One region of the Kribbella sp. NBC_01484 genome, then DNA from elsewhere that is predicted to be linked to it. Evidence: riboswitches for the same ligand, from Rfam matches in the RefSeq annotation. Region 1 holds a riboswitch; each other region holds the start of a gene.
The links. A riboswitch is a leader RNA that binds a small molecule or an ion and turns the genes downstream of it on or off. The one in region 1 is predicted to bind ZMP and ZTP.
Positions count from the first base shown of each region.

Region 1 (4,124 bases):
GATCAGATCCTCGTTCTCCAGATCGTTCGCCTCCAGGACCGCCCGCACCAGCTCCGCGGACCGCTCGAGCAGATGCTCGCGCTCGTCCACGTCGAGCTGGGTGGCACCCCGGATCGCCCGTACCGCCACGTCTTCGCCTCCTTGGTCGTCTGTCTCCAACCCTAGAGCAGAGTGGTCAGAGGGTGGACAGCCGTCTCGGATAGTGCCGCCTCGAGCAGCCTCCGGGCCACCGGAAGCAGCCCGGCCTCCCGGACCGGTGCGAGCGGATCGGTCAGTTGCCGACGACGCCGGAACGATCCCGGCGGTTGGCCGTACGCGAGGGAGAAGCGGCGGGAGAAGTGGTACGGATTGCTGTAGCCGCAGTCGGACGCGATCTCGGCGATCGTCGCGTTGGTGCGCAGGAGCGCGGTCGCGGCCCGGGCCAGCCGGATCAGATCCAGGGCGTACGCCGGTCCGCAGGCGTACCGCTCCCGGAAGAGCCGGTGCAGGTGCCCTGCCGACAGGTTCGCCGCAGCGGCCAACTCCGGGACGGAGATGATTCGCGGGCCGCTCCTCGCCCACACGGTCGCAACATGGTCGACCAGGCGGCGGACAGCATCCGGCATCTCCTCGCGCGACTGACCGGCCGGAGCGCTGAGGAAGACCTCCAGCATCGTCGCCACCAGCCGGTCACTGTGTCCCCGGACCGACGATGACGGTACGCCGGCAAGGTCCAGCAGGTAGGTGCACAGCCCGTCCAGCAGGCTCGGATCGGACTGGGATCGCACCGACGGCCAACTCGACGCATCGCCGAGTCCGCCGAAGTCCTCGATCTGGAAGTGCACGTACGCATGTCGCGAAGGGCGATCGCAGTCCCAGATATAAGCATCCCGGTTCCCGCGCCGAGCCAAGGCCACGATGCCCGGGCGAAGGTCCTCCTCCACGGTCGCCTGCCGGACGCCGGCATCGTCGTACACCTCGGTCCGCCACCGCGCCGAACCGCTCAGGATCCACAGCAGTTCGTAGTTCGGCAGCGTGCGTGGGCCATAGGTTGCCCCGGGCGGATAGTCCGCGACCTGGACCACGGAGTTCACGCTGATCACCGGGGGTCGCGAGGTCACGAACAGATAGTAATGCGCACGCCCGCGACATTGGCCGGGCCTGGTGTGCTCTGAGACCGTGAAGCCGGTCATCGCCCCCGAAGGCCGGATGGAGCATCAGATGCAGTCTGTTACCGCCGTACACAGCTTCGCCGAGGTCACCGACGAGTTGGTCGAGTCGTTCCGGCGGGACGGCTTCGTCGTCCTCGATCAGGCCGTGTCGCCCGACCAGGTCACCGCGCTCCATGCCGCGGCCGAGGCTCTGTGCCGCGGTGACCTGGGCGTCATCGACGGAGGTCCAGCCGCCGAGCCGACAGCGGATGTCCTGCGCAAGTACCTGTGCATCCACCAACCACACAAGGTGTCCGACGTGGCACTCGCGGCGTTACGGGCGCCACGGGTGGTCGCGGCGCTGACCGCGGTGATCGGGCCGAACGTCAAGGCCATGCAATCGATGCTGTTCATCAAGCCCGAGGGGAAGCCGGGCCAGGCATGGCACCAGGACGAGTTCTTCATTCCGACCAGGGACCGCTCACTGACCGCGGTGTGGATCGCGCTCGACGATGCCACCGTGGAGAACGGCTGCCTGTGGGTTCTGCCGGGCTCCCACCGCCGCGGTGTCATCTACCCCGACCGGGAGCAGGACGATCTCCGCTTCGACTGCACAGTGGAGGCGTTCGACTTCCCGTACACCGACGACGATGCCGTCCCGGTCGAGGTGCCCGCGGGTTCAGCGGTGATCTTCAACGGTTATCTGCTGCACCGATCACTGCCGAACACCGGCCGGCACGGACTCCGCCGGGCGCTCGCCAACCACTACATGAGCGCGGAGTCGCTGCTCCCCTGGCAGTCCGTGCCACCTGGAGTCCACGTCGGCAAGCACGACTACCGCGACATCGTGATGGTGGCCGGGACCGATCCGTACGCCTACAAGGGCATCGACGATCTCGCTCGCCCGCACTCCCGGCGGGACAAGGACGGCGGGTGCGACCGCTGACTCAGCCCGCCTGAGCCTCGGCGGCGTCGACGGCCTGCTCCAGCAGGAGGGCGATCGTCATCGGTCCGACGCCGCCCGGGACCGGCGTGATCAGGCGGGCGACCTGGGCCGCCTCCTCGAAGTGCACGTCGCCGATGTTGCCCTCGTTGTACCCGGCGTCGACCACGACCGCTCCCGGCTTCAGCCAGTCGCCGCGGACGAAGTCGGGTTTGCCGACCGCCGCCACCACGATGTCCGCCGTCCGGACGATCTCCGGCAGGCCGACGGTCCGCGAGTGCGTGTAGGTGACGGTCGCGTTCGATGCCAGCAGCAACATCCCGACCGGCTTGCCGAGAATCGGGCTGCGGCCGATCACGACCGCGTGCGCCCCGGCGATCGGTACGTCGTACGCCTCCAGCAGGCGCATGATCCCGCCGGGTGTCGCGGACCGGAACCCGGGATCGCCGAACGCCATCGCGGCGAACGACCGCATCGTCACGCCGTCGACATCCTTGGCCGGGTCGATCGCCTCGAACGCGGCCCGCTCGTCGATCTGCGCCGGCACCGGATGCTGCAGCAGGATCCCGTGCACCGCCGGGTCGCTGGAGAGCTTGTGAATCTCGGTGACCAGTTCGTCGGTGGTCGTGTCCGCGGGCAGTACGACGCTCCGCGACGCGATGCCGGCCTTCTTCGACCGGTTCTGCTTCATCCGCACGTACGTCGCCGACGCGGGGTCATCGCCCACCAGCACCGTCGCCAGACACGGCTGCACGCCGGTCTTCTCCCGCAGGGCCTTCGCCCTGGCGGCCGCCTGAGCCACGATCTCCGCGGCGAGGTCGGTCCCGGTCATCAGTTCGGCGGTGGTCATGCGCGCGCTCCTTCGGGCGTCGACAACAGGTCAGATGCCCAGGCGCGCGGCGCAGCCGGATCTCCGGCAGGCCGTTTCCCGGTGGTTACCCACCTCAACGCCAGTCGCGGCCCACCGGTCAGGATACCCGGGCGGTCACCTCGGCGATGAACGTGTCGGCGACACCGTCGCCGATGCGGGGGTAGGTCTGGGAGTGCGGGAGGCGGATGTCACGGATCTCCTCGGCCTGGGTGACCAGGTGGTTGATCTGGGCCTGGCTGGTGGCGACGTCCGAGCTGTTGCCCTCGGCTCCTGCTTCGAGGACGCGGAGGGCCTCGCGGAGCGCCTGACCCCAGTAGAAGCTCGCGTCGAGCCAGGCATCGGTCTCGTCGGCGAAGGACGGGTCGGACACACCGGCGCGGATCTGCGCCGGAGCGTTCTCGATCGCCTCGAAGTACGGCTCGAGCTCCGCGATCGCGCCGGCCAGGTCGCCGCCCTCCCAGGTCGCCCAGAATTCGGCGATCTTCGCGGCCAGCACCGGCGCGTTCGCCAGGTGCAGCTTCCCGTCGTAGGTCGTCAGGTCGGCGAAGACCTCGAGCGCCGCGATCGTCTCCGGGTCGCCGGAGGCCCGCTCGGCGATCGCGCGACGCCACGACGCCTGCTGGTCGTACGTCGCCGGGTTCCAGCCGAACTCCGCGAACGAGTAGAGCGCGAGCTTGCTGGCCCCGGCCTGGTTCATCGGGTTCGAGATCACGCCGACGACCTGGTCGGCCAGGCCAGGCTCGCGGTTGCTGTAGTCCGCGAGCAGGATCCGGCCGTGCGCGTAGTCGTTGACCGGATAGTTGTCCCAGATCAGGATGTCGTGCCCGAACACCGCCTTCGCTTCGGCCGCTTGTGCGCTCGTGATCGAGTGCGGGACGACACCGATCCCGGTCCAGTGCACGACGACCGCGCTATCCAGCTGTTCCCGGAGCGCCTGCTTGTACGGCGACTCGGTCACGTCGTAGTACTCGGTCGGCACCATCTGCAGCGGGGCGAGATCCGGCTTGGTCGCCACCCACTCGCGCTGGATCCGGTTCAGCAGGTCGCTCTGCGCCCGCCCGGCCCCGCCACCACCGGCGCCGTACTTCTCCTCGTCCTCGGCGCAGTGCCACTTCTCGTACTCGATGTCGTCCAGCGGCACGTTGAACGCCCGCGCGCCGAGCTCGTAGAGCGCCTCGAA
Region 1 is NZ_CP109437.1:7,135,096-7,139,219, reverse strand. It holds gene aroH (chorismate mutase) at 1-129, opposite strand, end outside; gene OG555_RS34470 (helix-turn-helix domain-containing protein) at 162-1,100, opposite strand; gene OG555_RS34465 (phytanoyl-CoA dioxygenase family protein) at 1,201-2,076, shown strand; gene OG555_RS34460 (bifunctional 5,10-methylenetetrahydrofolate dehydrogenase/5,10-methenyltetrahydrofolate cyclohydrolase) at 2,078-2,923, opposite strand; ZMP/ZTP riboswitch at 2,953-3,041, opposite strand; gene OG555_RS34455 (beta-N-acetylglucosaminidase domain-containing protein) at 3,042-4,124, opposite strand, start outside.

Region 2 (4,124 bases), 1.7 Mb from region 1:
ACGGTGCCCTCGCCGGCCGCGTTGAGGATCTTGCCGGAGATCAGTTCGGCTCCGGGTGCGATGCCCTTCCGGGCGCCGTCGGACCCGGCACCGTTGCCGGCCACCAGCGACGCGATCTGGGTGCCGCGACCGAAGTCGTCCTGCGGGCCCTCGCCGGTGAAGTCCTCGGTGGCCGTCACCTTGCCCTCGAGTGCCGGGTGGCCGGTGTCGATGCCGGAGTCGAGGATCGCGACCTTCACGCCGTGACCGTCGAGGCCGCGGCGCCACGCGGTCGGCGCCTGCACCTGCTCCAGGTATGGGTCCAGCGGTGCCGCTGCGGCCTTGGAACCGCTACTCGGCGGCGTCTTGCTCGTCGATCTGCCGGTCCCGGGCGCCGACTCAGGCACACGATCACCATGCAGGGGTGTGTCCAGCCAGATCTTGGCCGGCAGGGCGGACCGGGCGGCCGTCAGGGCCGAACCGAACGCAGTCGCCCGGGACTTCTCGATCCGGCCCGCAGTCGCACCGATGCTGGCCAGCGTGCGGCTCGGGGTGAATCCGGCGTTTGCCATCGTCCGCGCGCCGGAACTCTCCCGCACGATCACGGGCAGGTCCGCGCGGTGCGCGTCGTCGTACCCCATCTCGACGAGGCCGGTCACGTCGAACAGCGCAGGGTCGAGTACGCCGGGAACCAGGCTCGCGACGTCGTGCGGGATCACGCTGATCCGGCCGTGGTCGTTACGTACGGCGTACCCGACCGCGGACCCACCGTCGCGGGACCGGACGTCGACCTGCGGCTTCCCGTCCGGGCCGGGCCGCAGCGTGACGTGTTCGCCGGTCAGCAACGTGACTGTGGCGGGGCTCCTGAGTACGGGGGCCGGCTGGACGACCGGCGCGCCAGCTGTCGGTGCCGCGGTAGCGGTGACTGGAGCAGTCAGCCCGGACAGCGCCAGGGCGCCGCTGGCCAGCAGCGCCGGTATCGGTAAAGATCGTGGAAACCCCACCGGGTACACCATCCTTGCTGTAGGCACCGATCAGGTGCGGACGTCTTGCCATAGGCACCGATCAGGTGCGTCGTGACCTTTGGTATCCGATCCCACCCGGCGCGGTCACGAGACTGCCGTGACAGGAGGCCGACATGACCGGAATCAGTCACCCGCCGACCGACAGCGGTCGCACCCGACTCGAGGCGTACGTCGACGGGTGGCGGCGGCACGACATCGCGGCGGTTCTGGACACGTTGACCGACGACTGCGTGGTGATCGAGTCGTATGGGCCGGTCTATCGGGGCAAGGCGCGGGTCGAGCAGTGGATGAACGCCTGGTTCGGCGCCGGCGGCACCGTCGACGCCTGGGAGATCACGTCATCGGCGGCGGCCGGCGACACGCTGATCGTCGAGTGGCGCTTCGAGTGCACGTGGAAGGGCGAACCCGGCGCCTTCGACGGCGCCACGATCGCACGACTCGACCAGGGCCGCATTGCGTACCTCCGCGAGTACGCGACCACCGCTGCGCTCTACGACTGGACCGGAGTCTGGCGCGACTGAGTTTGGATCCGTGGATGCTGACCGGTCCGATCCGCCGCGATGGCGTCCATTTCATGGGTTGTCCGCTGCTGTTGTGGGTTCTCCCCTCGTGCACCAAGGGAGAACCCACAACGGGATGGGAGATCCGGCGCTTCGGTTGGTTCGGTGGGTGTTGCCCGTGCCGTCGACCGGATCGCCAGGCCATCACAACGAGGCGAGGACGAAGACCTCCCACGGACGATCGCATCGTCTCGGTGATTGTGATGGCCTGGAAGTCCACCCGCACCCGCCCGGCGGTGGTGGCGGGTTGGGCGATGCCGCGCCGCTGACCGGACCTGCAGCACTCACCAAGCAGCGCGATGCCAGACGGGCCCCGCTCGGCCGCGAGCAGTCGGCGGCTGACGGACCGGGTTAGTGAGTGCCCCACGTCCGCCCAGGCCAAGACCCGCGGGCGGCCGGGGCAGGCTGGGGAGGATCCCCCACCCGATCCGGGACGAGATCCTCCCCACCCGCGGCGGCAACCGACAGAACAAGGCCGACCGCCGGGGACGCGAAGGACGCGAACGAGCCACCCACGGATACGTCAGAAGAGCCGGTTATCCCCTGCCGTTGTGGGTTCTCCCCGCGTGCACCGAGGGAGAACCCACAACAGGACGGGATATCCCCCGAAGTTGCGCGGTGGGCTGCGGCGGAGCGAGATCAAGTGACGAGCGCCGGAACGGTCCACGGATCCGGGCTAAGGTGTCGGTACACCGCGACTGGCGAGGGTGGAGTACCACCGGGGAGCGGGTTGTGGACAAGGCGTCGTCCGCCTGGGCGCCTCCGGCTCTCGGTTTCGGAGGCTCCTGATGCGCTACGGCATGAATCCCCACCAGCACGCCACGATGACGGCTCTCGGCGGCTCCCCGTTCACAGTCGTCTCGGGCGTTCCGTCGTACATCAACGTCCTGGATGCGCTGACCGGTTGGCAGCTCGTCCGCGAGGCGTCCGGTGCCTTCGGCGTTCCGGCGGCGGCGTCCTACAAGCATGTGTCTCCCGCCGGGGCGGCGCTGGGGGACAGCGTGGCCGGCGCCTACCTGCGTGCTCGCGATGCCGATCCCAAGTCGTCGTACGGCGACTTCGTTGCCGTCTCGCATCCCGTCGACGCGGAGCTCGCCGGGGTGCTCAAGCGTGTCGTGTCGGACGGGATCATCGCGCCCGGGTACGACGAGGGCGTGGTCGGGACGTTGGCGGCGAAGAAGCGTGGGAGCTTTCTGGTGTTGGAGGCGGATCCGGCGTTCGAACCACCGGCGGAGGAGGTTCGCGAGCTCTACGGACTGCGGTTGACTCAGCGGCGGGACGACGTACCGCTGACTCGTGAGCTGCTGGATCCCAGGGTGCCCGACGCGGCGGCCCGGGATCTCCTGCTCGGGCTGATCGTGGTCCGCTACACGCAGTCGAACACGGTCGCGATGGTCAAGGACAGCATGACGATCGGCGTCGGCGCCGGGCAGCAGTCGCGGGTGGACTGCACCCGGCTCGCCGGCGAGAAGGCTGCCGCGTGGTGGGGCCGCCGCTCGACTGAAGCGCTCGCGGATGTGGCGATGGTGTCAGACGGTGCGCTCCCCTTCGTCGACAACGTCGAGGAAGCGCACCGGTACGGCGTCGCGCATATCGCCGAGCCGGGCGGGTCCATCCGGTCGGACGAGGTCGCACAGGCGTGCGCCGTGCGCGGCATCAGCTGGTCGCCGACCGGCGTCCGGCTGTTCCGGCACTGATCAGGCGACGTCGACCTTGGGTGGCTCGCGCTCGGCCGGGGCCGGCTGCGGACCGCCTTCCAGCTGGATGTCGGGAATGATGCGGTCGAGCCAGCCCGGCAGCCACCAGGCCCGGTCGCCGAGCAGCGTCATGACGGACGGGACCAGGACCATCCGGACGATGCTGGCGTCGATCAGGACGGCGACGGCCATGCCGACCGCCAGCATCTTCACCGTCGGGTCGTCGTCGAGGACGAAGCTCAGGAAGACCACGATCATGATCGCCGCCGCGGTCGTGATCACCCGAGCGGTCGCGCCGATCCCGATCGCCACGGCGCGATGGCTGTCGTTCGTCGCGATCCAGGCCTCGTGCACGCGGGACAGCAGGAACACCTCGTAGTCCATCGACAGCCCGAACACGATCGCGAACATCAGCATCGGCACGAACGACGGGATCGGCACCTTCTCGTCGATCCCGACCAGGGAGGATCCCCAGCCCCACTGGAAGACCGCGACGATGACGCCGTACGCGGCGCCGACCGACAACAGGTTGAGGATCGCGGCCTTGACTCCGATCAGAAGCGAGCGGAACGCCACGGTGAGCAGCAGGAACGCGAGCAGCACCACCGCGCCGATCAGCCACAGCATCCGACCGGCCACCTTCTCGGTGAAGTCGACATACCCGGCGGTCGTGCCGACCACGAAGGTCGGCTCCTGCTGCCCTGCGAGTACGTCGTCGCGGATCCGGTTGACCAGATCCTCGGTCTCCGCCGACGACGGTGACGTGGTCGGGATGACGGTGATGATCGCCGTCGTACCGGCGCTGTTCATGGTCGCCGGTTGGACGGCGGCCACTCCGGCGGTTTTCTGCAGCGTGGACGTGA
Region 2 is NZ_CP109437.1:8,800,890-8,805,013, forward strand. It holds gene OG555_RS42425 (S8 family peptidase) at 1-983, opposite strand, end outside; gene OG555_RS42430 (nuclear transport factor 2 family protein) at 1,118-1,525, shown strand; ZMP/ZTP riboswitch at 2,249-2,329, shown strand; gene OG555_RS42435 (5-aminoimidazole-4-carboxamide ribonucleotide transformylase) at 2,353-3,261, shown strand; gene OG555_RS42440 (MMPL family transporter) at 3,262-4,124, opposite strand, start outside.
Region 2: linked by a shared signal. The riboswitch ahead of OG555_RS42435 (5-aminoimidazole-4-carboxamide ribonucleotide transformylase) and the one ahead of OG555_RS34460 (bifunctional 5,10-methylenetetrahydrofolate dehydrogenase/5,10-methenyltetrahydrofolate cyclohydrolase) in region 1 are both predicted to bind ZMP and ZTP.

Region 3 (4,124 bases), 680 kb from region 1:
CGCCGCCTCGCTCGCCTGCGGCCTGGCCGACTCGGCCGAGGGCCTGATCGCCGCTCGGGCGTTCCTGGGCGTCGGTGCGGCGATGATCGTTCCGGTGGCGCTGTCGCTGATCACCGTGCTCTTCCGCACCGAGGAGGATCGGAAGAAGGCGATCGGGTTCTTCGTCGTTGCCAACAGCATCGGTATGCCGCTCGGCCCGATTGTCGGCGGACTGCTGCTCGACCACGCCGGCTGGCAGTGGATCTTCTTCATGAACGTCCCGATCGCGTTGATTGCGGCCCTTGCGGTCACGCTGCTCGTGCCAGAGACCCGAAGCTCGCGGCGACCGGCCATCGACTGGCTCGGCATCGTGCTCTCCAGTGCTGGTCTGGCGTGCTTGGTGTACGGCGTGACCAAGGCCGGCGAGACGTCGTGGACCGATGGTGTCACGGTGCTGTTCCTCGGACTGGCCGTCGTACTGATCGCCGGGTTCCTGCTCTGGCAGCGGCGGACCACGCGGCCGTTGATCGAACTGCGGTTGTTCCACGAGAAGACGTTCACCGGCGGGGCGGTGCTGCTCACGGTGTCGGTGTTCGCGATCTTCGGGTTGCTGTTCACGATGCCGCAGTACTTCCAGGGCATCAACGGATCGGACGCGCTGCACACCGGGCTCAAGTTGCTGCCGTTCATCGGCGGGATGACGCTCGGCGCGAAGGTGGCCGAGCCGGTGGAGGCGAAGGCCGGAACCCGGCTGGTGGTGATGGCCGGGTTCGTGGTGATGGCCGTCGGGTTCGTGCTCGGGGCCTTCACGGGGCTCGGCACCGGGTACGGGTACACCGCGATCTGGTTCGTGGTGGTCGGCTTCGGTCTCGGGTGTTCGATGCCGCAGGCAATGAACGCGGCGTTGGGTGTGCTCGACCCGGAGCGGGCCGGGACCGGATCCGGTCTGCTGCAGGCGTTCCGCCAGGTCGGCGGCACAGTCGGTGTCGCGGTTCTGGGCACGGTGCTGAACTCGGTCTACCGCGCAGGAGTCGACACGACCGGACTGCCCGCGCAGGCCGCGGATGCGATCGAGAAGGGACTTGGTGGCGGGCTCGCCGTTGCGGCGAAGTCGGGCTCCGCCGACCTGCTGAGCGATGTCCGGGACGCCTTCATGACCAGTCTCAACACCACCATGTGGGTGTCGGCGGGAATCGCAGTCGCGGGCGCCGTGCTCGCCGCCGTGTTGATGCCACAACGGCGAGCGCCCGCTCCCAAGAGTGTGGAAGCGGGCGCTGCGCGAGTCAGCTGAGCTCGAGGCCCGGGTACAGCGGGTGCTTGTCGAGCAGTTCGGACGAGGCGGCCTTCGTCTTGTCCGCGACGCCGTCGGCGAGCACGTACTTCGCCTTGGACGGGGCACCGGCCGACGTCGTGGTCGGCGTCGTGGCGGAGATGACGTCGACGATGAGCTCGGCGACCCGGTCGAACTCGTCGCCGCCGAAACCACGGGTGGTCAGCGCCGGCGTGCCGATCCGGACACCCGAGGTGTACCAGGCGCCGTTCGGGTCGCGCGGTACGGCGTTCCGGTTGGTCACGATGCCGGCGTCGAGCAGCGCGGACTCGGCCTGCCGGCCGGTGATGCCGTACGACGAGACGTCGAGCAGCACGAGGTGGTTCTCGGTGCCGTCCGTCACGAGCTTCACGCCACGCTTCATCAGGCCCTCGGCCAGCGTGACTGCGTTGTCGGCGACCGCCTGCGCGTACACCTGGAACGAAGGCTGCCGGGCCTCGGCGAGCGCGACCGCCTTCGCCGCCATCGTCTGGCTGAGCGGACCACCCAGCACCATCGGGCAACCGCGGTCGACGGAGTCGGCGTACTCCGGCTGGCACAGCACCATGCCGCCGCGCGGGCCGCGCAGCGACTTGTGCGTGGTGGTCGTGGTGACGTGCGCGTGCGGGATCGGGTCGAAGTCGCCGGTGAACACCTTGCCCGCGACCAGGCCGGCGAAGTGGGCCATGTCGACCATCAGGGTCGCGCCGACCTCGTCGGCGATCTCGCGCATCTTCGCGAAGTTCACCTTCCGCGGGTACGCCGAGTAGCCGGCGATCAGGATCAGCGGCTTGAACTCGCGCGCCTTGCGGGCCACCTCGTCGTAGTCGAGCAGCCCGGTCTCCGGGTCGGTGCCGTAGGAGTGCTGGTTGAACATCTTGCCGGAGATGTTCGGCCGGAAGCCGTGGGTCAGGTGACCGCCGGCGTCCAGGGACATACCGAGCATCTTCTGGTCGCCGAGCGCCTTGCGGAGCTTGGTCCAGTCCTCGTCGGACAGGTCGTTGACGTGCTTGGCGCCGGCCTCGGCCAGCGCCGGGGACTCGATCCGCTGGGCCAGGATCGCCCAGAAGGCGACCAGGTTCGCGTCGATGCCGGAGTGCGGCTGGACGTAGGCGTGCGGTGCGCCGAACAGGGCCTCGGCGTGGTCGGCCGCGGCCTGCTCGACGGTGTCGACGTTCTGGCAGCCGGCGTAGAAGCGGTGCCCGATGGTGCCCTCGGCGTACTTGTCCGAGAGCCAGTTGCCCATCGTGAGCAGGGTGGCGGGGGAGGCGTAGTTCTCGCTCGCGATCAGCTTCAGCGACGAGCGCTGGTCGGCCAGTTCGGCCTTGATCGCGCCGGCGATCGTGGGTTCCACCGCGCCGATCACCTCGAGCGCGTTGCGGTACGCGGCCGATGCGGCGGCGGCATCGAAGGGTTGAGTCATCGTTGTCTCTCCTGCGGTTGCAGTGGGTCGAAGGCACCCAGGCGCACGGTGCCGACGGTCTTCGCTCCCCGGTGGTTCTCCACCTCAGCGCGCCAGTCGCGACCCGCTCACCCTATCGCGTACACACCCTTCTCTTGCGGCTTGTGTCCGAAGAACTGTGGCCTATAACCCTCGGATCTTCGGACGCAACGCGATCAGACGGCGCGGGCGAGGATCGGGGTGAAGGGAGTGGTGCGGGGGAGGGTGCCGAAGACGCCGGCCCAGTCGCCGGCCAGCCTGGACGCGACGAAGGCGTCGGCGACCTCGGGTGCCGAGTGCCGGACGAGCAGGGACGCCTGGAGGCAGACGGCCATCCGGGCGGCGAGGCGGCGTGCGCCGGCCTCCGCCTCGGACACATCGGCAAGCGTTTCCAGTACGTCGTTCACGGCGGCATCGAGGCGGTCGTCCGCACCCCGTGCCGCGCCGACCTCGAGCAGCCACGCGTCCAGCGACTCCGGCCTTCTGAGCGCACGGAGGACGTCGAGCGCATTGACGTTCCCCGATCCTTCCCAGATCGAGTTCAGCGGCGACTCGCGGAACAGGAGGGGAAGGCCGGACTCCTCGACGAACCCGTTACCACCCAAGCACTCCAGCGCCTCCGCCACCATGAAAGGCGTTCGCTTGCACACCCAGAACTTCGCCAACGGCAGCCCGATGCGCCGGAATGCGGCGGCCTGCTCGTCTCCACCGACCGACGCGTCGGCCGCAGCCGCAAGCCGCATCGCCAGCGCGGTTGCCGCCTCACTCTCCAGGGCCAGGTCGGCCAGGACGTTCTGCATCGCGGGCTTGTCGGCGAGGAGCCCGCCGAAGGCCGAGCGGTGGCGGGTGTGCCAGCTGGCTTCGACGAGCGCTCGTCGTTGGAGGGCGGCGGAGCCGAGGACGCAGTCGAGGCGGGTGGCGGCAACCATTTCGATGATGGTGCGGACGCCGGCGCCCTCGTCGCCGAGGCGGTAGCCGATCGTGCCGTGGAACTCGACCTCGCTGGACGCGTTCGACCGGTTCCCGAGCTTGTCCTTCAACCGTTGCAGCGCGAACGCGTTCCGGTTGCCATCGGCAAGCACCCGCGGCACGACGAAGCAACTCAGTCCGTCCGGCGCCTGCGCGAGTACGAGGAAGACATCGACCTGCGGCGCCGAGCAGAACCACTTGTGACCGTTCAGCTGATATTCACCGTCCGGCCCGGTCGGCGTCGCGGTGGTCAGGTTGGCCCGGACGTCCGAGCCGCCCTGCTTCTCGGTCATCCCCATCCCCGCGAGGACGCCGGTCTTCTCGGCCGCGGGCAACCGGCGTACGTCGTACGACGTGGCCGCGAGTTGCGGGATCCACTCCTTCGCGAGCCGCTCGTCCGCCTTGAGTGCCGGGACCGCGGCGTAC
Region 3 is NZ_CP109437.1:7,812,980-7,817,103, reverse strand. It holds gene OG555_RS37775 (DHA2 family efflux MFS transporter permease subunit) at 1-1,270, shown strand, start outside; gene OG555_RS37770 (glycine hydroxymethyltransferase) at 1,263-2,711, opposite strand; ZMP/ZTP riboswitch at 2,740-2,819, opposite strand; gene OG555_RS37765 (acyl-CoA dehydrogenase family protein) at 2,906-4,124, opposite strand, start outside.
Region 3: linked by a shared signal. The riboswitch ahead of OG555_RS37770 (glycine hydroxymethyltransferase) and the one ahead of OG555_RS34460 (bifunctional 5,10-methylenetetrahydrofolate dehydrogenase/5,10-methenyltetrahydrofolate cyclohydrolase) in region 1 are both predicted to bind ZMP and ZTP.